Regions from separate parts of the Pseudoalteromonas sp. T1lg21 genome, predicted to be linked through region 4. Evidence: predicted binding sites of a transcription regulator. Region 4 holds the regulator's gene; each other region holds the start of a gene.

Region 1 (5,530 bases), on a different contig from region 4:
GTGCTTTAAAAGTTCGTGCTCTTCAAACACAAGCTGTTTTTCTTCAGATTTAAGCATCAAAGCCGCAGCACATATACCTGCAATCAAACAAATCGCAGAGATCAGCAGCGACAATTTCATACTTAATGAATTCACACCAAAACGTGATGGCGGTCGTCGATACACCACAGGACTACCTTATTAATAATTGTTATTATTTATTGTGCAAAAACAAATATACCAGATTCATTTTTATATTTATAAATTTTTTATAAATATAAATGAATTTTCTGAGTAAACACCGATGTTTTCTAAATTAGCTGCGATAGGCAGTTGACTTTACATACAAGTGTTTTTACATTAGTTCAATGAAACAAATTATCTCTCGCACTTATTTTTCGTTTTTTAGCTTCTTTAGATAGAGGAGGCTTAACTGTTTGCGAGATAAATTCACCGAATAGCTAAAGCCTCCCACTTGGGAGGCTTTTTTGCTTGTGCACTGTTTTGGAATGAGGAAACCAACATGAGCATTGATACATTAAATGCGTTACGACACGATATTAATGAAATAGATTCCGACTTATTGGTGTTACTGGCTAAAAGACGCCGTATTAGCCACAGCGTAGTTGAATATAAAATTGCCAATAACAAACCAATTCGCGATGAAGCCCGCGAACAAGCATTACTCGAAAAGCTTATTAATTATGGTAAGTCGCTAGGACTGGATGCGTACTACATTAATAATGTGTTCCAAACCATTCTTGAAGATTCGGTTTTAAACCAACAAGCCATGCTACAAAAGAATCTTAACCCAGAAGCGATGAGCGAAACGCACCGCGTTGCTTATTTAGGTGGTCAAGGCTCTTATAGCCAATTAGCCTGTCATAAATATTTCAGCCGCCGTCCTGGAAAAGTCATTGAAATGGGCTGCTCAAGCTTTGAACAAATCACTGGTAAGGTTGAAAGTGGCCAAGCTGATTTTGGCTTACTACCAATTGAAAACACCAGCTCAGGAAGTATCAATGAAGTTTTCGATTTATTACAACATGCGCAAGTTTCAATCGTTGGTGAAGTAACTCACAGCGTTGAACACTGTTTATTAGCAATGCCAGGGACTGAGCTTTCACATATTAATAAAATCTTTGCTCACCCACAGCCTTTTGCTCAATGTAGCCGCTTCATTCAGGGGCTAGGTGATATTCAACATGAAACCTGTGATTCAACTTTCCATGCATTACAATCAGCGGTAGAAACTTCAAATAGCGCCGCTATCGGTTCAGCGCAAGCAGGTAAAAACGTTGGATTAGAAGTCGTTAAGTCAGGCCTTGCAAACCAAAGCGAAAACCACAGCCGCTTCATTGTTGTCGCACGTAAACCGCTGCAAGTATCAAAGCAAATTCCAACTAAAACCAGTATAATTATGGCCACCAAACAACAAGCGGGTTCGTTGGCTGATGCCTTAATGATCTTTAAGCATCATCAAATCAACCTAGTAAAATTAGAATCTCGCCCAGTTCCAGGTAACCCATGGGAAGAAGTGTTTTATGTTGACCTTGAAGCAAACCTTGATGACTTACATGTTAAGCAAGCGCTTGAAGAGTTGAAAGAACACACCCAGTACACACGTGTATTAGGCTGCTATCAAAGTGAGTCTTTGCAAGCTGTTAGTGTGTAATAGGCAGCATAGATAAGATGAATGAAAAGGAGCTGGTTGGCTCCTTTTTCGTATAATTTCATCTTAGATACTTGCACCCACTGCTCTGTCTAAGCATAATCTTGAAAACAATTATACATTGGATCTTTCATGAATTGGTTAGCAGAATTAGCAACTAAAAGAACACCTTGGTTATTATTAGCCTTTATCTCCCTCGCTTTCGAAGTCACCGCGTTATTTTTCCAATACAACATGGGGCTTGAACCCTGCATTATGTGTATTTATCAACGTACTGCTGTTCTAGGCTTACTTGCTGCGGGTGTTATCGGTGCGATTAACCCACAAAATATGGTTCTTCGACTCGTTGCATTTGCCACTTGGGGTGTCTCTGCAATTTGGGGTTACTTTATTGCTAAAGAACATATTGCAATGCAAAACAATACCGACCCTTTTGCATTTAGTTGTGCATTTGAACCTAACTTCCCAAGCTTTATGCCACTGCATGAGTGGATCCCTAGCTTCTTTGCAGCCACAGGTGATTGCGGCAATATCGATTGGCAGTTTGCTTCTATGAGTATGCCGGCTTGGATGGAAGTTATTTTTGCGGCGTTTTCAGTGGTATTTATAGCCGTAGTAGTTAGCCGTTTAGTGAGCAAAAAGTCGCTGTAATGATTTATTTTTTTACTAGTCAAATCCCCGCTTTAAAAGCATTTAAAGTAAGGCAACGCCAGCAAATTATTGCCCTTGCTTTGGCTCATTTAAGCCCGAGCAAAAAAATTATTTTATCGGTGTGCAAGCTTGCCTTTTTAGCGCCATTATTTTTAGGTTTAGCTTACTTTGAAGGCTGGATGCTCATCCCTTGGTTGTTGTTAGCAGGTTTAAGTTACCCCCTTATCACAACACCTATCGAAAACATGTTCGCGTTAGCGCATTTAGACAAAGCTATCGATGAATTTAAACAGGGCGAATAACGCCCTGTTTATGTATATAGTCTGCTATTTATAATGTAATTTTTCCCTCAAGTTTAGCAAATAGCTTATCGCCAATTCCTTTTACTTCTTTTAATTGTTCAACCGATTTAAACGGACCTTGCTTAGTACGATGTTCAACAATCGCCTTCGCTTTTGATTCACCGATTCCTGGTAACTGAGTTAACTGCTCAATGCTGGCTTTATTAATACTCAGCTTTTGCATTTTAACTTGTGTAGCTTTGGTTGGTGTTTCGGCTGATGCCTGTGTCGTTGGCAGTAATGCAAGACTAGTGGCAAGTAAAATACTTGATAGTAGTTTCATAATTTCCTCCATGATGTCCATCTTGGACAGATAATTAGCCGTTACCCAACACTCACTCCATCGCTTGTGTTTAACTTTGGGTAACATTTTAAATAAAGCTAATATCCCTATTATTGTCAAATTTGCTGAATAAATATTTTCGCTTGCTACTTGCAAAGTAAAGCGCGAAGCATTACTGTATATAAAAACAGTAATCAAGGTGGCGATTTTACGCTGCAAATGCCACGCTTAAATGCAGGAGAAATCATGGCTGTTGTTGTTAAATATGTTGTAGAAAGAAACGGAGTCGAGCGCATGACGTTTACTACTAAAAAAGAAGCTGATGCGTATGACAAAATGCTCGACATTGCTGAGTCATTAGAACTAATGCTTGAAAAAGTTGATGTACCATTAAGCGAACAACAAATTGAATCGCTGGCACTTGAAATGGCAAAAGAAAAAGATCAGTTTATGGCGGTGCTTAAAGGCGCTAAAGAAGTAGAGCCGAAACCTAAAAAAGCTAAATCTGCAGATAACGTATCAGATATAAAAGAAAAAGCGGCTAGCTAAAAGCAAATTTAGATCATAAAAAAGGGCAACATCAGTTGCCCTTTTTTGTACTCAATCAAAAATTACAGTGATGATTCAACTTCATCAAATAAATCTGTGATTTCTTTTTTCGGCACAGCCGTCATCAGGCTCACTACGACAATTGCAATAGTCGATAAAACAAAGCCCGGGACAATCTCATAAAGGAGTGCACTCAGCGTTTGACCATTAATAGTAATTGGCGCGTAAATCCAAAACAGGACTGTTGCAGCACCGACCACCATACCGCTAATCGCACCTTGCAAGTTCATACGTTTCCAGTAAAGACTAAGCAGCACTAATGGGCCAAATGCAGCACCGAAACCTGCCCAAGCATTACTAACCAAATCAAGAATCGAGCTATCACGGTCATAAGCGAGGTAAATAGCAAGAATTGCTACCAGCATTACGCTGATACGGCCGACTAAAACAAGCTCTTTTTGTGATGCATTGCGGTTTAAATAGATTTTATAAAAATCTTCTGTAAGTGAGCTTGAACACACCAATAACTGCGACGAGATGGTACTCATAATGGCGGCTAAAATTGCTGCTAATAAGAAGCCTGCAATTAAAGGATGGAAGATTAGCTCAGACAACACTAAGAAAATGGTTTCTTTATCATCAATTGGCATTTGGTTCTCAAGCATATATGCCGCACCAAAAAGACCTGTTAATACAGCACCAATTGCTGAAAGTGTCATCCACGACATACCCACACGACGCATAGTTGGCATATCTTTAACAGAACGTACCGACATAAAACGCACAATAATGTGTGGTTGACCAAAATAACCAAGGCCCCATGCCATAGCAGAGATAATGGCAATCGTTGAGCCACCGGCAAACCAATCCATCATATTCAGGGCGTGGATCTCAGTGTCTTTCGGTGAGCTTAGCAGTAAGTCATAACGTGCATTTGCTAAGGTATCCATAAACGGTTGATCAAGCATGGTATAGGTTGCAATCGGCACTGCCAGTAGCGAGATAAACATGATACAGCCTTGTACAAAGTCTGTAAGGCTCACTGCTAAGAAGCCACCAAACAAGGTGTAAATAACAACAACACCCGTTGTAATGTACAGACCCATCTCGTAACTCATATTAAATGAATTTTCGAATAACTTGCCGCCAGCAACAACGCCTGATGAGGTATACAAGGTAAAGAAAACGATGATTACAATCGCAGAAATAACACGCAGTATATTTTTATTATCATCAAAGCGGTTAGCGAAGTAATCTGGAATGGTGATTGAGTCATTTGCTTTTTCTGTGTACACACGTAATCGAGGTGCAACTAAAAAGTAGTTAGCCCAAGCACCTAATACGAGACCTATAGCAATCCAAACTTTGCTTAAACCAAACAAGTACATTGCACCAGGTAGGCCCATCAGCAACCAACCACTCATATCTGACGCGCCAGCTGAAAGCGCTGCAACACTTGGTGATAAATTACGACCACCTAGCATATAACCTGATACATCATCTGTGGATTGCTTATAAGCATATAGCCCAATCCCCAGCATAACGATGAAGTACAATGCTAACGAAATTATCATTCCTGTTTCCAAATTAGCCTCCAATAATTGATTAATGTTGGCTTTTAATCCGAATAATGACTCGCAAGTTATTTAATTTAAAGACATTATTGGGGTAAAAACCGATATCACCCATGACTATAACACGCTTCCCCCCTACAACTCCAATCAAGCCGTTGAGTGACATGGCACAGAATTACAACCTTTTCATAACAAAAATGTGATATTTAATCGCAAGTTATAGAATTTCATCACAATTTATCCTAGTCTTAAGATCAAAACAAAATCAGTATTTATCCTCAAATACGCGCATTTAATTAATGCTATTTCAGGCACAATGGCATATATTGCTCATGGATAAATGAATTAACCGAAGTGGACATGCTAGGACTATGTATTTTTACGCTGCACGCCAACCTATTTTAGATAAGGAAAAGAAACTTGTCGGCTACGAACTCCTGTTTAGGGATGGCGTAGATAACGTGTTTCCAGACATTGATGG
Region 2 (5,530 bases), on a different contig from region 4:
GGAGAATAATTTCTATTTATAAAGTATTTTTTATAAGTAGAGTCGCATGCATATTCCCCCTGTAGACTATAACCATGAAATTTATATGGAAAGGAAGGGTAATACATACCCATGATATTTACTTGCTTGTCTGAGTTATGTGCCCAGCATCCTTCCCAGTATGTGAAGTCATGTGGTTCCTCTTTTAATTTATCACCAGCATGAACGTTTAGTGCAAGGAATAGTGACACAAAACCAACAATTACTTTTTTCATTATTTTTTCCTTAAATTTAATATATCCGTACCCGTTAAAGGCCCAAGTAAATTAACAGTAAATTAACACCAATGAAATAGTATTAAAGTACTAATTTTAAGGCTGCTTTAAAAAGTAATTCATTCAATTTATATTAGCGTGACTAGATTCGGTTTTAATTATTCAAAAGATATAATTACAACTAAGTTTCTTAATATTAATTATGAAACTTTGACGTTCAAAAGGCCTGAACTAATTAATATGGCTTATTTGTCACGCCAACAACTCTAATGACCACCAATCATTTTTACTGACTGCAGAAGCTTGATCATCATTAACTAACAAGGCCAAATCCCAGTCCCCTATTACAACAAGCCCATTCTCATTCCTTGTTTTAATTAACGAATCACGGCCATCATGCTCTGCATATGTGTATGCAAGCTCTATTAACTCTTTTGCTTGTTGTCTATGTGCATCGGTTACATGCCAACTACCCGATTTTTGGGCGAGTGTTTTCGCTCGGTATTCAATAGCGAGTCGTTTTTCATGTTTTTGTTGGGCTGCTTCGTCCAGAACCTGCAACTGACCATCTCTTATTTGATAAATTTGCTCGTTTCGCCTGATCCTTTTACCTGAAATTAGATCCTTTTTAACCTGCTCGATCTCTTTTGTGTCATGACCCTCCATATCAAGTAACAACTCATCCCTAGAGCCCGTGGCTATGGGCGTACAGTTATTACCACTAGTCCAAGAAAAATTATAGCTTTAGCTGAAGCATTAGAAACAACTCCAGAATATTTACAGTTTGGAGTTGGTGAATTAGATAATGCGGAAGTAACGAAAATAGTAACCAATAAACTACCGCTAATTAGTTGGGTACAAGCAGGTGCTTGGTCAGATATTTCCGAAGTTAGCCCTGTGGATGCTGAAAGATTCCTTTGCCCAGTTAATTGCAGTGAACAGTCATTTGTTCTTCGTGTGCAAGGAATAAGCATGGAGCCTAAGTTTAATGATGGCGATCTAATATTTGTTGACCCCGAAGCCGAGTGCATCCACGGTTCTTACGTTGTAGCTCGTTTAGATGACGACAACCAAGCCACTTTCAAACAGCTGATCATCGAAGGCAATCAAAAGTTCCTAAAAGCCGCCAACCCCAACTGGCCAGAACAACTCATCCCCATCAATGGCAACTGCACGTTGGTAGGAAAAGTAATTTTTACTGTGAAATCTCTGTAAAAATGAAATACTATCAATATCAAAGAAATGGAATTAGATATTTTGTTGATGAACTCTACGAGTAACAGAATTACTAAAGTAAATAATAATTAATAATCACAAGAATGGTGAGCAAAGGCATGAACAATTCAAACGAATACTTAAAATCCGCACTAGAAAAGCTTCACAGCAAGAACGAAGATTTCATAATAATAGGACTCACAGGTAGAACAGGCAGTGGTTGTACATCTGCAGCAAGAATATTATCAACCGATAAAGCTAAATTAAAGCATTGCTTATTCTCAGGGCCTGATGCTGAGAATAACTTTCAGCGAAAAGAAAAAATTCTAAATACGTTTTATAGAGAAAATTGGCACCCATTCACTCATTTGAGGGTTAGTTCAATATTAACGTACTTGTTATTACAGAAACTTTCTGAAGAAGAAATTAAAAATTTTCTGTCAGCTCAAGATTCTATAAGAGCAGCAGATATTAATTTCTTTTTATCTCTTCAAAGACAGCTAAAAACGGAGAAAGATAAGTTATCTAAATATGAATTTTTTATTACGTTTCTTGACAAACTTACAATGTTAATTAGAGAGCAATTAGATAACGAGACATTTGTTAAACTCTATCAAGCATTAGGACGAAATGCTCGTCGTTCTGGTTGTGTATCTAAAAGCGACATGAAGAAAGGTAAATTTTTCACCATTGCTCAAAACATAAAATATATTATTAATGAGTTACATAAAGAAAATAAAGATAAAAATCAAAGTACCTATATTACGATTGATGCAATTAGAAATCCTCTAGAAGCTAGTTATTTTCAAGAACGCTATTCTGCATTTTATCTACTCGCGATTTCTTGCGAGGAAGAAGTGAGAAAGTCACGTCTGATAAAGAAAGGTTTCTCAGATGAGAGTATTAATCAAATTGACAAAATAGAATATTCAAGTCTCGACTTAAATGATAAGAAAAGTTTTACAGATCAAGATATTCAAGGCTGTTTACAAAAAGCTGATATTTATATTGACAGTAATGCTAAAGATGGTGATTCAGATACCTTTCAGAAACTGACAAACCAATTAATAAAATTAGTATCACTGGCACAGAAACCGGGCCTTATTACACCGACTCCAGAAGAAAGGTGCATGCAAGTTGCTTATGCATCAAAGTTAAATTCAGGTTGTCTTTCTCGCCAAGTTGGCGCCGTTGTTACAATGAATAATTTCTCAATTAAAGCTGTTGGTTGGAATGATGCTCCGTATGGCCAAGTTCCTTGTAATCTAAGGTCTGTTGATAACCTTAAAAATAAAGTTGATTTGGAGGCATATAGCCCTTTCGAATTAGAAGATACTGAATTTAGAAACCACATGGAAAAGAGGCATCAAAAATTAATAAAAATAAATGAAACAGGTTATAACCCTTCATATTGCTTTAAATCAGAATATAACCAAATTAAGGAAGATAAAAATCAAGTACACACACGCTCATTACATGCAGAAGAAAATGCGTTTCTTCAAATGTCTAAAGATGGAGGAAGCGGAATTGAAGGAGGTTTTTTATTTACAACTGCGAGCCCTTGCGAGCTCTGTGCAAAAAAAGCCTATCAACTTGGTATGAAGAGAATTTACTATATTGACCCATATCCAGGTATCTCTCATAATCATATTTTAACTTCTGGTAAAAAAGAAATGCAGCCTCAAATGGTTCTCTTTAATGGTGCTATTGGCAGGGCTTTTCACAAGCTTTACACACCAATTGCAGCATATAAAGATGAATTAAATGCAATGATTGAGTAGCCACATTTATTGCGTCAAGTCGAAATATAAGTAACACCCTTTGGGTGTTCTGATTTCTCAATAACTTAAGGTGCCCGCTCAAAGCGGGCTCTATTTAAGCAATATCGTAAAGATTCAATGCATCAAATACTAATTGCAATCCTTCTTTATTTAGCTGATTTTGGTTTATAAGTTCGATAAATCTATATCTGGGTATCCTCGTCTCTCGTAATTGAATCCATAGATTATCTACTTCTTCAACCGTTATTGGCCTATCTTCATAAATACCCGTTAGATTCTTTCTGATTGCTCTTCTTGCTCTTAAGCTGTAGAACATATAGTTGTCTCCTCTGAATAAAAGCTATTTTTTGGCACTGCACCTTAAAGCAATTAAGTAAAAAAACTTTGATGTACACCCTAAAGTTTAAATTCATCCGTTACCTCATAGACCTAATAATAAAATCAAGAACTGTATAAAAATACAGTAAAAGACTATAATCTTAGAATAGATTGTAACGAGTACCTATTATGATTATCGAAAATGTGGATGTGGGCCCAAATTTAAAGAGCTTTCTAAAACGTTAGATATGGCCTTTTTAAAGGACTCAACTTTTATCGGCCGCGCAAGTGGCCGTAGTATGGAAGGTGTGGGGATCTATGATGGTGATTTGTTAATAATTGATAGGGCCAAAGATGTGCAGCAGAACGATGTAATCGTTGCATGCTTAAACGGTCAATTTGTTTGTAAGATAGCCGACTTAACTAATAACCTTTTGTTGTCGGCAAACCCTGCTAATAAGCCATATAAATTAACAGGGTTTGACCAATACAATGTTTAGGGTGTAGTTGCACAATCAATCAGAATGCATAGAAGCAGTACTGTTTTAGAGTTTGGGTGTTAGAGACTTCGACTTGAACGATTAAAGTCTCTTTAGCTTTTACTTGAAGAGCTTTTCATCACCTAGTTTTCTTTAGTTCTAATATAGATATTGTTCCATTACATCCCCCCCAATTTCGATGAATAAATTTTCTTCTGTCTCAACCTAGAATTGTCCAAAAAACATGCTACTTTTATTCAAGCTGGAATTTACTGTTCTTAATTTACTTATAAAACAACATGTATTCTAGTTAACCGAAGAAAGTATCAACTCGTTGCCTCCATCAGTAATTACTTAGCTCATTTAATGGTTATATCTAGGTATGGGAATAAACGACTTAATTCTAATTAAGCCAATAAAAAGGAAAACTTATGTCTGAAGCTACACATAACGATTTATTTCAAACAACATGGCAAGCAAGCTCAAACAACCATGATGTTGCTCCACTTACCATCCAATTTAATGCTGTTCACACATGTACAGTCCTAGTAGGAAGCCAGCCTTATGGAGTTACATGTAACTGGACTGAAAATTTTGCAGACGGAAACGTTACTAATTTTGGACTTACTGGTGGCTCTATTTCACTAGTAGGAAATTGTTCGTTAAGCTCTAAAACAGGTAATGCAACTGGTTTTGCTTGTGGTGAAGGTGCTGAAGGATGGACACTTACACTTTTACCAAATTAAATACGCATAACTTTCAGCTTTAAATCATTAAACCTCATCTTCTTGTTTAAATATTAAAAGAAGAATGATTATTTAATAATGTTAAATAACATTCCAGAAGAACTAAAAGTTGCTGTATTCTTTTGCTTTTAGTTCTTTCTAGTGAAATGAAATTTGAAATCTACGGAAAGAATTTTATCAATGATTAAATTACTCTAAATACAGCTTTAAAAATGATTCTTGTGAATTTTGATGTTGGCCCTAAGTTTAAAGAGCTTTCTAAAACGTTAGATATCAGCTTTTTGAAGGACTCAACTTTTATCAGCCAAGCAAGTGGCCGTAGTATGGAAGGTGTGGGTATCTTTGATGGTGATTTGTTAATTATTGATAGGTCCGAAGATGTGAAGCAGAACGATGTAATCGTTGCATGCTTAAACTGTCAATTTGTTTGTAAGATAGCCGACTTAACTAATAACCTTTTGTTGTCGGCAAACCCAGCTAATAAACCATATAAATTAACAGGGTTTGACCAATACAATGTTGAGGGTGTAGTTACACAATCAATTAGGATGCATAGAACTACTAGTGTTTTGGAATTTGGATGTTAACAAATCACCCCAATGCAAATTAGTACATAGGATTTTTGCTAATTTAAATATGGGTAGTTTGATGCTTACATCATAATAACTACCTATATGGTGTATCGAGTCTAGTAATGATGTACTTAACAACTAAATCAATATTTGTAGGCGGTTCGA
Region 3 (5,530 bases), on a different contig from region 4:
AAGGTACTACGTTTATCTCCCCTACAGGGCGACGTTTCTTACGCTGATACATTCGCTTTAGCCTCTATTTGCGCAGCTGCTTGGCGGTGTAAAATATTGGCGAACTCTTCCATGAAGTTAATGTAATTACCTTCAAGCTTTTCTACTTTGTTAGCAAAACGGTTGTAAGCAATTACCGCAGGGATTGCAGCAAATAAACCCATTGCTGTTGCAATCAATGCTTCGGCAATACCCGGTGCAACCATTTGTAAAGTAGCTTGTTTAACTTCACCTAATGCGATAAATGCGTTCATGATACCCCAAACCGTACCAAACAGACCGATATAAGGGCTAATTGAACCCACTGTTGCTAAAAACGATAAACTAGACTCAAGCTTTTCAACTTCACGTGATAACGCAACACGCATTGAACGGTGTGTGCCTTCCATAACAATGCTTGCACTTTGAAATGTATTTTTCTTATGACGTGCAAACTCTTTAAAACCAGCAACGAATAATGCTTCAACACCTGATGCACCACCAGGACGAGCTGATACTTCGTTATATAATTTACTTAGGTCAATACCTGACCAAAATTTTTGCTCAAAACGCTTTGCGCCATTAAGTGCATCAGAAATCGCTTTTTTACGTTGAAAAATAATTGCCCATGACATTACCGACATACCGACTAATGCCAACATTACTAGCTGGACAAGTACACTGGCTTCTAGAATAAGATCTAAAAAGTTAAGCCCTGATCCCACGTTAAACTCCTAAAATAGATTTCTATGTAATTTGTTATATTTTTTACACTTGCATTTATTGACCACAAAGGTGGCCAAAAGTTACATCTAGTGTATCTAGTCAGTTATGAACTGACAACGCTCTTGCTGTGAATTAGCGGCAAATAACGGTAAAAAGCAATTTGCTTAGTTATTTTTTAGCCATATTAGCTTTTATCAACACTTTTATGCATATTTTCACCTTAATAATAAGTCATTACAGTGACACTAAAAAGCAACCAAAACACTCAAAAACACGGCGTTTATTCATAAATAACGCATAAACACCCAAAAGCACTTTTGCAAATCTACTACATAATACTTAAACTAATCCTGAATAAAGATCACAAAATTTATAAAAAGCCTTTTATTCAGTGATTTAAAACATAAACAGACAAAAAGTGAACAAAAAGAAAACAATTTGATTTTTTGCTCACATTAGTTTTTTTTATCTGAAAATAAAATTTTTCTAGTTTGAAGAAAAATCCACCATTGCGTATTATTTACCTATACCGAGCTAGCAACCTCATGAAAGTTTCTTTCATTAAGCTCCGTTTTTAGCAATATGAAGTTTCGTATTGCTCAGGTTTGCTTAAATCTGGATAAAACCTTATTTAAGTAGACCGTAGTTCCCTGGATTACTTCCTTCAACTTGTTGTTTGCCCGCATTCTTATGCGGGCTTTTTTTTGCCTATTCAAACGTCAACGAGAATACCTACCGATAACTTAACAGCATGTGAATTACAGATGTTAAAATGAGACAACAATCCACTGGTTAGTGGTTAGTGGTTAGTGGTTAGTGGTTAGTGGTTAGTGGTTAGTGGTTAGTGGTTAGTGGTTAGTGGTTAGTGGTTAGTGGTTAGAACAAAGTAAAACCAATTTCATAGATAGCAAGCTTTATGTTTAATTACACAAAAAAATAAAACCACCCTCTCGATCAACTGATATCTAACTTCTGAAGTCTAACTACTAAAAAACCTAACTTCTAATGTCTAACTACAAAAAACCCCGCTTCGCGGGGTTTTAGTTATTTCGCTGGCGTTAGCCCAAAGTGTAAATAAGCGATGTCTGAAACAAGTCGTCCACGTGGGGTGCGTTGTATAAAGCCTTGTTGAATTAAAAACGGCTCTATCACATCTTCAATGGTTTCTTTTTCTTCACCAATTGCAGCCGCGAGGTTATCAAGGCCAACGGGGCCACCCATAAATTTTTCGATGATCGCAAGCAGGTATTTTCTATCCATGTAGTCAAAACCGCTTTTATCAACATCAATCATATCGAGGGCTTGCTCTGCAACTGTAGCATTCACTTTACCGTCTGATTTCACTTGGGTGTAATCACGAACACGGCGTAATAAACGGTTTGCTATTCGCGGCGTACCGCGTGAGCGCTTGGCGATTTCGGTTGCGCCTTCATCGCACATCGTTAATTCTAAAAAGCGTGCTGAACGGGCAACAATTTTTGATAAGTCTTCAACAGAATAAAACTCTAATCGTTGAACAATACCAAAGCGGTCTCTAAGAGGTGAAGTGAGTGATCCTGCACGCGTTGTCGCGCCTATTAGAGTAAATGGTGGTAAATCGAGCTTTATTGAGCGTGCTGCAGGGCCTTCACCTATCATTATATCCAGCTGATAATCTTCCATCGCAGGATACAAAATCTCTTCGACTTGCGGGCTCAAACGATGTATTTCATCAATAAACAGTACGTCACCTTCTTCAAGATTCGTTAAAAGCGCGGCTAAATCGCCTGCTTTTTCCAGTACTGGCCCCGACGTCGTTTTAATATTAACGTTAAGCTCGTTGGCTACAATGTTTGCAAGTGTAGTTTTACCAAGACCCGGTGGACCAAATATTAATAAGTGATCCAGCGCTTCGCCACGATGGCGAGCTGCCTCAATAAAAATTTCCATTTGCTGCTTAACATGCGGCTGGCCTGTGTAATCGGTTAACAGTTTTGGTCGTATGGCACGATCAACACTGTCTTCGTTACTTTGTTCACTCGCATCTATTAAGCGATCTGCTTCAATCATGGTTTACTCACAACATTGATTTTAGAGCTTCTTTAATTAGAACCTCGGTCGTCATATCTGGTTTGTTCACTGTTTTAACCGCTTTTTGTGCTTGCGGTAGCTTATAGCCTAATGCCACAAGTGCCGATACAGCATCATCGGCAGCATTGTTTGCCACAAGGGTATCATTACTTGATGGCTCAATTACGGCATTATCGCTAAATGGCGTAAATAAGTCATTACCCCAATTTTTAAGCCTGTCTTTCATTTCGAGTACTAAACGCTCAGCCGTTTTTTTACCAACACCCGGCAGTTTAACCAGTGTGGTCGCATCTTCATTATTAACACAACTTACAAATTGCTGCGCCGACATACCCGATAAAATAGCAAGACCAAGTTTTGGCCCTACACCATTGGCTTTTAAAAGCTCTCTAAATAAAGTGCGCTCGGTTTTGTTGTTAAAGCCAAATAATAGCTGGGCATCTTCACGTACCACAAAATGGGTATAAATAATCGCTTGCTCACCCACTGCTGGTAAATCATAAAAGCAAGTCATGGGCATTTGTACTTCGTAGCCTACACCACTTACTTCGATAAGAATTTCTGGTGGCTGCTTTTCAACAAGTAAGCCATTTAATCGACCAATCATATTACTTCCTTAATCGTCCTCTTACGGTTTTGCTCGCACTGCCCGCAAGTTTTATTAAATTTTGTTCTGAGTGTGCATGACAAATAGCGATTGCTAAAGCATCTGCGGCATCGGCTTGAGGGGTACCTGGCAGCTTTAAAATGTTTTTAACCATATGCTGTACTTGGGACTTATCGGCTCCGCCATTACCTACAACGGCCTGCTTAATTTGCCTAGCTGAATATTCATAAACTGGCAGCTCTGCCATTGAAGCACCAACAATCGCTGCACCACGTGCTTGGCCTAGTTTAAGTGCCGAGTCGGGGTTATGCGCCATAAACACTTTTTCGATAGCAAAACTGTCTGGGGAGAATTGCTCTACCAATTGACTGATCCCTTGGTAAATCATTTTTAAGCGTACAGGAAAATCATGATCGGCCAGTTTAATGCAGCCACTGCCTAAATAAGTGAACTTAGCACCTTGGTGAGCAATCACGCCGTACCCTGTTAATCGTGAACCAGGATCAATCCCTAAAATAATCGCCAACTAACTGACCCGTCTATTATCATTATTATCTGCGGTTAATAATGCCAGAGCACTGTATAAATTACCAGTAACCAATTGCAATTCATAAAAAATGCCCGCAATTGCGAGCATTTTATAGTCAACCTTTAAGTAAGACATTTACGCGAGCGAGCGTAATAAGCCTTGGGTATTTTTTCGCATTGTGCGGGCTATCATCAAATAGCCCAAACATGCCACGAATAAGCCACCGACTGCTGGGCCAATCACCCAAATATGAGGGTGAAACTTACCTGCTAAATCGAACATTTGCCTTTGCACTATCAACAGAGCGATGTCACTGACAATAGCAGCCACTAAGCCTGCGGTAACGCCTAATAGTAAAAACTCATATAAGGTGGCATTTTTAATTAAGCGCCCTTTCGCACCTAAGGTCCGCAAAATAACAATCTCTTGCATTCGCTCACCTAAACTTGCTTGTACTTGCGAAATAAGCACTAAAGCGCCACAGGCAACCACAATCGCTAGTACAAAGCCAATCGCTAACGATACTTGCTCTATGGTTGAGCGAATTTGTTTAATGAAGCTTTCAACATCTATCACGTTAACCGTGGGGTATTGGCGCATTAGCTCATTAAACTCTCGTTTTTTCTCTGCTTTTACATTCACTGATGAAATATAAGTAGCAGGAAAACTCGCTAGCACATCAGGACTTAAAATAATAAAGAAGTTAGGTTTAAGCGTGGTCCAATTAACCTTACGCACACTGGTAATTTTTGCATCGAATGATTGCGCACCAATTAGGAAAGTAAGCGTATCGCCTATTTTTACATCAAGGCGTTCAAGCATCGACTCTTCGACCGATGCCTCGGCTACTGAGTCTTCGCTAAACCATGTACCGTCGATAAGCTCGTTTTGATTAGGTAAGTCTTTACGCCAAGTTAGGTTTAACTCACGGCCAATACCAGAGCGGGCTTCTTCGTCTTTCTTTTCGTTGTCTTCTTGTGATACTTCACGGGCAACCAACTCACCATTAACAGCATTTACGCGACCACGCACAACCGGATAGAAATCAGACGTGGGCATATCGTTTTGTGCTAAGAAGCTCGTAATAGGCTCTAACTCTTGCTCAGTAATGTTCACTAAAAATGAATTAGGTGCATTTTCAGGAAGCTGAGACTGCCAGTCCGAAATCATGTCGTTCTTAAGTACAATTAAAAACAGTAATAGCTTGATAGCCAAAGCAAAGCTAATTAATTGTACCGCATTCACATTGGCACGCTTTTGAATTGACGCAATCGCCAATGACCAACTATTGCCCGGACTCAAGCCAAGTTTGCGGCCACCACCAAAAATAACCTTTGATAGACCAAATAACACAGCAATTAAAAATGCCGTCGAAAGGAACAAAATTGCACTTATTTTGATGTTATTACTAAATAACCACATCAATAAAAACACAGTAAGTGCCGACATAGCCAAGTGCACTTTACTTACCAATAAACGGTCACCTAAGTTACGGCGAAGTACACGCAGCGGCGGAATATCAAATAAATCGAGTAGCGGTTTAATCGAAAACATTACCGCACAAATCACGCCTGTGCTAA
Region 4 (5,530 bases):
TGCTATTTTCAGGCAGCGATTTTACAAGGTGCTTTTTGGCACTCGAAAAGCTAGAAAATTGCTCAGCAGAAGCTGAAAAGTTAATTAAAAAGCACAGAACAGCAAAAGAAATTAAACGCATATCCATCACATGAGTGAACTACAGGAACGGTTATTTTAGAGTGACTATTCTAAAAAGGAAAAGTATTTCAACTCAGCTATAGTTGTTAGGCCGTTTTTATTAAAGGAATTACAACTATGTCATTAGGTGCCTTTTCTGTGAGTTTAAATGTAAAAGATATCCATGCTTCAAAGCAGTTTTATGAAAAGCTAGGATTTAAAGAGTTTGCTGGGGAGATTGAACAACATTGGTTGATCATGAAAAACGGTGAACATTTAATTGGTTTGTTCCAAGGCATGTTTGATAAAACCATGCTGACATTTAACCCCGGATGGGATCAAAACGCTGAGGCGCTGACTGAGTTTGCTACTTTTGAGCAATTAGCGACACGTTTTCAGCAACAGGGGTTAGAGATACAAAAGGCCGGTGACGCGAGTTTTATTATCACCGACCCAGACGGCAATCCTATTTTGATTGAACAGCACGTATAGCTGGCTTTTTTCGCTTTAAACGAACGTTTTGTAGTAACAAAATAATCCCAGTTATACAAAACAGCACGCTGGTGGCTGAGAAGCTGATAAGCAATGGGTTGTTAAAGTTTTCTCGCTCATCATAATCCATAATGTGCAGCATCCAGAAAAAGTCGAAAATGCGCCACAAGGTGCTGCGCACAGTAATAACCTTACCGGTTTGGCTATCTAGATATAAGGTGGTTGTTAGCCAATCATCAAAGCTTACTTGCCAAACATTGGCTTTGTGACCGACTTCTCTTGGCCCTTTTGGTAATAGCTGCGCTTGAGTCATGTTAGCATTAATAAGCAGGTGAGCTTGTGCATTTTCAATGATTTGAGCTTCATTTGGAGCAGACATTTTATAACCCGTTCTACCATCAAAATTGAAGACACCGCGAGGGGTGGTGACTTCTATAATCGGGGTGTTTAAAAAATGGCTATATTTAATACCTTCGATTTGCTCAAATTGCGCGGTTATTTTATCAATCGAAGTAGGGTAGTCTGACACTATAAATGGGCTACTTAAACTGCGGTTAGCCAAATGTTTGCCATGCACTTTTTCAAGCGGTAATGAGCTCATTACCAGCCCACCTAAGAGCCAAAAGAAGATCTGTAAAGCGAGCAAGTAGCCAAGCCATTTATGCCCTTTACGAGCATACTTGAACATGCGTTTATTCATTATTACCCCGTTATTATTGTTGTATGGGTGCTATTTTAAGTTGTTTAACTGTATTGCCAATGCGGCATAATGTCGCATTAACTGTATTCTAGATTTGGTATATATACAAAACTGAGTTAAAGTTTCAGTCGATATCAATAGAGGGTAAAAACGAGAGTATGTCGGAAATTCAATTTTTAAATGTAGATCTGGAGCTTGAATCAAAGCACGATATTAGTGCGCTTGTTGCTGATTTGAAGAAAAACGCCATGGTTTTACATTATGACCAAGATGAATACCGCCAACTTGCACGGATTGAAGCAACCGCAGATATCAGCTCTCCAGATAAAGCGATTAACCAGCTTTGCGAGCTTATTGAGTCTTGCTCGCGCAATGCATTAAAACAGTGGTTATCGTGCTCAAAACGAACATTTGATATAGGTTTTGAATCAGGTAATTCGCCAAAATGCTTTAATCAACCCCTGCATGCCGATACCTTGTTACGTATCTCAGCAATTGGCGCAGGGATTGAAATTACTATTTATCCTGTTGAAAAATAGGTCGAATTTAGCGCTCTACTACCGCTGCGGTCATTCTTGATACGCAGCATAGCTCTCCTGCGGCATTGGTAATTTTAATATCCCAAACAGAGGTGCGCTTTCCTAAATGCAGCGGTCTAGCCGTTGCAGTTAAAACTCCCTTACGTGATGCTTTCATATGGTTGGCATTAATCTCTTGGCCAACAGCGTAGAATTTATTGAAATCAACCACAAAGTTGGCTGCATAGCTTGCCACTGTCTCGGCTAACACAACGTTTGCTCCGCCATGTACCATGCCCATAGGGTTATGATGTTCTGGGATGGCAGGCATCGTCGCCACTAAATAGTCATCGCCAATTTCTGTCACTTCAATGCCCATGGTTTTCATTAAAGTGCCTTGCCCGGTGATCCCTTGCTCCAATTCTTTACATAGCTCTAGCGTGATTGGGTGGTGCCAAATGCTCATTGTGTTTCCTTAGCCTGCTAATTAAAGCTAATACCTTATGGCATCTTAGAGTGAGGTTCAATGTAAGTTTTGTAGCAATATGACGGTATTAATTAAATTTGCGATTTTCAGATAACTGTATATACTCACAGTTAAATGTACTGTATGGAAAACCAGTTGTATGCGCCCATTAACTAAACGCCAATCGCAAATTTTAGAACTCATTAAAGTCTTTATTAAAGATACAGGCATGCCACCAACGCGTGCTGAAATAGCTCAAACATTGGGTTTTAAAAGTGCCAATGCCGCTGAAGAGCACCTAAAAGCACTGGCAAAAAAAGGCATGATCAAAATGAAGCCTGGGGCGAGTCGTGGTATTCAATTAATCGAAGAAGATGAACCAGAGCAATTAGGTTTACCTTTAATTGGCCGTGTTGCAGCGGGCGAACCTATTTTGGCCCAAGAGCATGTTGAAAGCCATTGCCAAGTTGATCCGTCGTTATTTAAGCCTGCCGCTGATTTCTTACTGCGTGTAAATGGCATGAGTATGAAAGACATTGGCATCATGGACGGTGATTTACTTGCAGTACATAGAACACAAGTTGCTGAAAATGGCCAAGTTGTTGTTGCACGAGTTGATGAAGACGTGACTGTTAAGCGTTTAGAAAAAGCTGGCCGAAAAGTATTTTTACACGCTGAGAACGAAGAGTTTTCACCTATTGAAGTTGACCTAGAGCACGAATCGTTCAATATCGAAGGATTAGCGGTAGGGGTTATTCGAAACGCTGACTGGATGTAAGTGTTCCCAACTTGGTGCATTAAATTGACTTAATTTGGTGCACCATCGAAATTTTGCTACTTAATTAGGATTTGTGAATCCTTACTCATCATTTAAAGCCTTATATGGCGCAGTTTCCCTCTCTTTTTGTATTTTGTTTGTACGCCTAAACATTAAATAACGCGCTGATTATAGTTGTTATTTTTGCACCAAAATAAACATTTATTATCACTAAAACTTGCTTATTGCTCATTTTTTAACTAATTGGTTAGTACATTGTATTAACACCTATTTACGAAATTGACACACCTAAACGTGTCAGGGAGTTATACAACGGGCTTGTATCATTTCATTGCGTCGTGATGATACGAATTCGATCTAAACAATAAAAATACGAATGGGCACCTTGCTGTAACGCCTTTTCGCTTTGCGTCTTGCAATAGCATTTAAAGGAGCCGTCACATGGGTAAACTGCGTTACGCCTTGTGGCTTATATTACTCGCACCTGTGCAATTTGCATTGGCAAACAGCCAATTCAATATGCGTAAAGGGGTGACTGATATAAGTAATAATGTTTATGAGTTACACATGACGATATTTATTATCGTTGTGTGATTGGCATCATCGTTTTTGCGGTGATGTTTTGGGCTTTAATACACCACCGTAAATCTAAAGGGGCTAAGCCAGCCCAATTTCATGAAAGTACAAAAGTTGAAATACTTTGGACTGCCATTCCGTTTGTTATACTAATCGCGATGGCTGTGCCTGCAACAAAAACCCTCATTGCTATGGAAGATGCCTCTAAAGCCGATATCACAATTAAAGTGACTGGCTCGCAATGGAAATGGCATTACGAGTACATGGGTGAAGATATTGCCTACTACTCAATTCTAGCTACACCGAAAGATCAAATAGACAACCAAGCAGAAAAAACTGAGCATTATTTGCTTGAAGTTGATAAACCCTTGGTACTGCCTATCAATAAAAAAGTTCGCTTTTTAATGACCTCTGACGATGTGATTCATTCGTGGTGGGTGCCTGACTTTGCGGTTAAAAAGGACGCAAACCCAGGGTTTATTAATGAAGCGTGGACTCGTATTAACGAGCCGGGTGTGTATCGTGGTCAATGCGCAGAGTTATGCGGTAAAGATCATGGCTTTATGCCCGTTGTAGTGAAAGCCCTTCCTGAAGATGAGTTTGCTAATTGGCTTGCTGATGCCAAACAAGAAAAAGCCAATGCAGCAGCCGCTGATGCAGCTTTACTCGATCAAACATTACCAAAAGAAGAGCTCATGACCTTGGGTGAGCAAGTCTACATGGCTAGTTGTGCCGCTTGTCATCAGCCAACAGGTATGGGGTTGCCAGGCGTGTTTCCTGCGTTGAAAGGCAGCCCAATCGTGTTAGGTGATGTGAAAGACCACATTGATGTTGTGTTACATGGCCGCCCTGGTACGGCGATGCAAGCGTTTGATAAGCAGCTTTCAATTAAGCAACTTGCTGCGGTTATTACCTATAAGCGAAATGCATGGGGTAATGATACAGGCGATGTGATCCAACCGAGTCAAATTCAAGCCGCGATTGATGCAGCAGCGGAGGCGAAATAATGAGTAACGTTATTAATGAGCAAGCAACAGGGCATGCGCATCACGACCATCATCATCCTGCGAAAGGGTTTAAGCGTTGGCTTTACACCACCAATCATAAAGACATTGGGAGTTTATACCTGATCTTTTCTCTTACCATGTTCTTGATTGGTGGAGCGATGGCTATGGTGATCCGCGCTGAATTATTTCAGCCAGGATTACAGTTAGTCGATCCGCACTTTTTTAACCAAATGACCACGGTACATGGTTTGATCATGGTGTTTGGTGCTGTTATGCCCGCATTTACTGGGCTTGCTAACTGGATGGTGCCTATGATGATTGGTGCACCTGATATGGCGCTGCCGCGCATGAACAACTGGAGCTTTTGGATATTACCTTTCGCATTTTTAATCCTGCTAGCTTCTTTACTCATGCCGGGGGGCGGTCCTGCATTTGGCTGGACATTCTACGCACCACTTTCCACCACTTACAGTAACGATAACACTGCACTATTTGTATTTGCCGTACATATCATGGGTATCAGCTCAATTATGGGGGCGATTAACGTTATCGTGACTATCGTCAATCTAAGAGCGCCCGGTATGACGTGGATGAAACTGCCACTGTTTGTCTGGACTTGGTTAATCACCGCATTTTTGTTAATTGCTGTAATGCCTGTTTTAGCAGGAGCGGTCACAATGGTGTTGACCGATAAATACTTTGCAACGAGCTTTTTTGATGCCGCGGGAGGGGGCGACCCCGTGATGTTCCAGCATATCTTCTGGTTCTTCGGTCACCCTGAAGTGTACATCATGATTTTGCCGGCCTTTGGTATTATTTCGACTATTGTGCCAACCTTTTCACGCAAAAAGTTATTTGGCTACGCTTCTATGGTGTATGCAACCTCATCGATTG

The links. Region 4 encodes LexA, which represses DNA repair genes until DNA is damaged. Its sites were predicted from a motif close to TACTGTATNNNNATACAGTA; they were not measured.
Region 1: C2M25_RS15020 (YebG family protein) is a predicted target of LexA. The motif match lies at 3,100-3,119, and genes of this name have one in related genera.
Region 2: C2M25_RS03345 (LexA family protein) is a predicted target of LexA. The motif match lies at 3,697-3,716, and genes of this name have one in related genera.
Region 3: ruvC (crossover junction endodeoxyribonuclease RuvC) is a predicted target of LexA. The motif match lies at 3,998-4,017, and genes of this name have one in related genera.

The regions. Positions count from the first base shown of each region.
Region 1 covers NZ_PQBX01000060.1:232,965-238,494, reverse strand. Annotated here, with positions in the region: gene C2M25_RS15045 (bifunctional diguanylate cyclase/phosphodiesterase) at 1-168, opposite strand, end outside; gene C2M25_RS15040 (chorismate mutase) at 503-1,654, shown strand; gene dsbB (disulfide bond formation protein DsbB) at 1,784-2,302, shown strand; gene C2M25_RS15030 (DUF6170 family protein) at 2,302-2,604, shown strand; gene C2M25_RS15025 (ComEA family DNA-binding protein) at 2,633-2,926, opposite strand; gene C2M25_RS15020 (YebG family protein) at 3,173-3,475, shown strand; gene putP (sodium/proline symporter PutP) at 3,538-5,049, opposite strand; gene C2M25_RS15010 (EAL and HDOD domain-containing protein) at 5,421-5,530, shown strand, end outside.
Region 2 covers NZ_PQBX01000004.1:169,389-174,918, reverse strand. Annotated here, with positions in the region: gene C2M25_RS03370 (hypothetical protein) at 1-254, opposite strand, end outside; gene C2M25_RS03365 (hypothetical protein) at 507-932, opposite strand; gene C2M25_RS21920 (LexA family protein) at 936-1,469, shown strand; gene C2M25_RS03355 (deoxycytidylate deaminase) at 1,589-3,250, shown strand; gene C2M25_RS03350 (hypothetical protein) at 3,345-3,566, opposite strand; gene C2M25_RS03345 (LexA family protein) at 3,817-4,068, shown strand; gene C2M25_RS03340 (hypothetical protein) at 4,479-4,793, shown strand; gene C2M25_RS03335 (LexA family protein) at 5,006-5,380, shown strand; gene C2M25_RS03330 (hypothetical protein) at 5,460-5,530, opposite strand, start outside.
Region 3 covers NZ_PQBX01000039.1:276,276-281,805, forward strand. Annotated here, with positions in the region: gene tolR (protein TolR) at 1-52, opposite strand, end outside; gene tolQ (protein TolQ) at 39-743, opposite strand; gene ruvB (Holliday junction branch migration DNA helicase RuvB) at 1,789-2,793, opposite strand; gene ruvA (Holliday junction branch migration protein RuvA) at 2,801-3,421, opposite strand; gene ruvC (crossover junction endodeoxyribonuclease RuvC) at 3,423-3,947, opposite strand; gene C2M25_RS09230 (ABC transporter permease) at 4,086-5,530, opposite strand, start outside.
Region 4 covers NZ_PQBX01000065.1:29,122-34,651, forward strand. Annotated here, with positions in the region: gene C2M25_RS19590 (endonuclease) at 1-127, opposite strand, end outside; gene C2M25_RS19595 (VOC family protein) at 238-591, shown strand; gene C2M25_RS19600 (hypothetical protein) at 566-1,291, opposite strand; gene C2M25_RS19605 (hypothetical protein) at 1,450-1,830, shown strand; gene C2M25_RS19610 (PaaI family thioesterase) at 1,838-2,275, opposite strand; gene lexA (transcriptional repressor LexA) at 2,436-3,053, shown strand; partial or broken gene coxB (cytochrome c oxidase subunit II) at 3,495-4,636, shown strand; gene ctaD (cytochrome c oxidase subunit I) at 4,636-5,530, shown strand, end outside.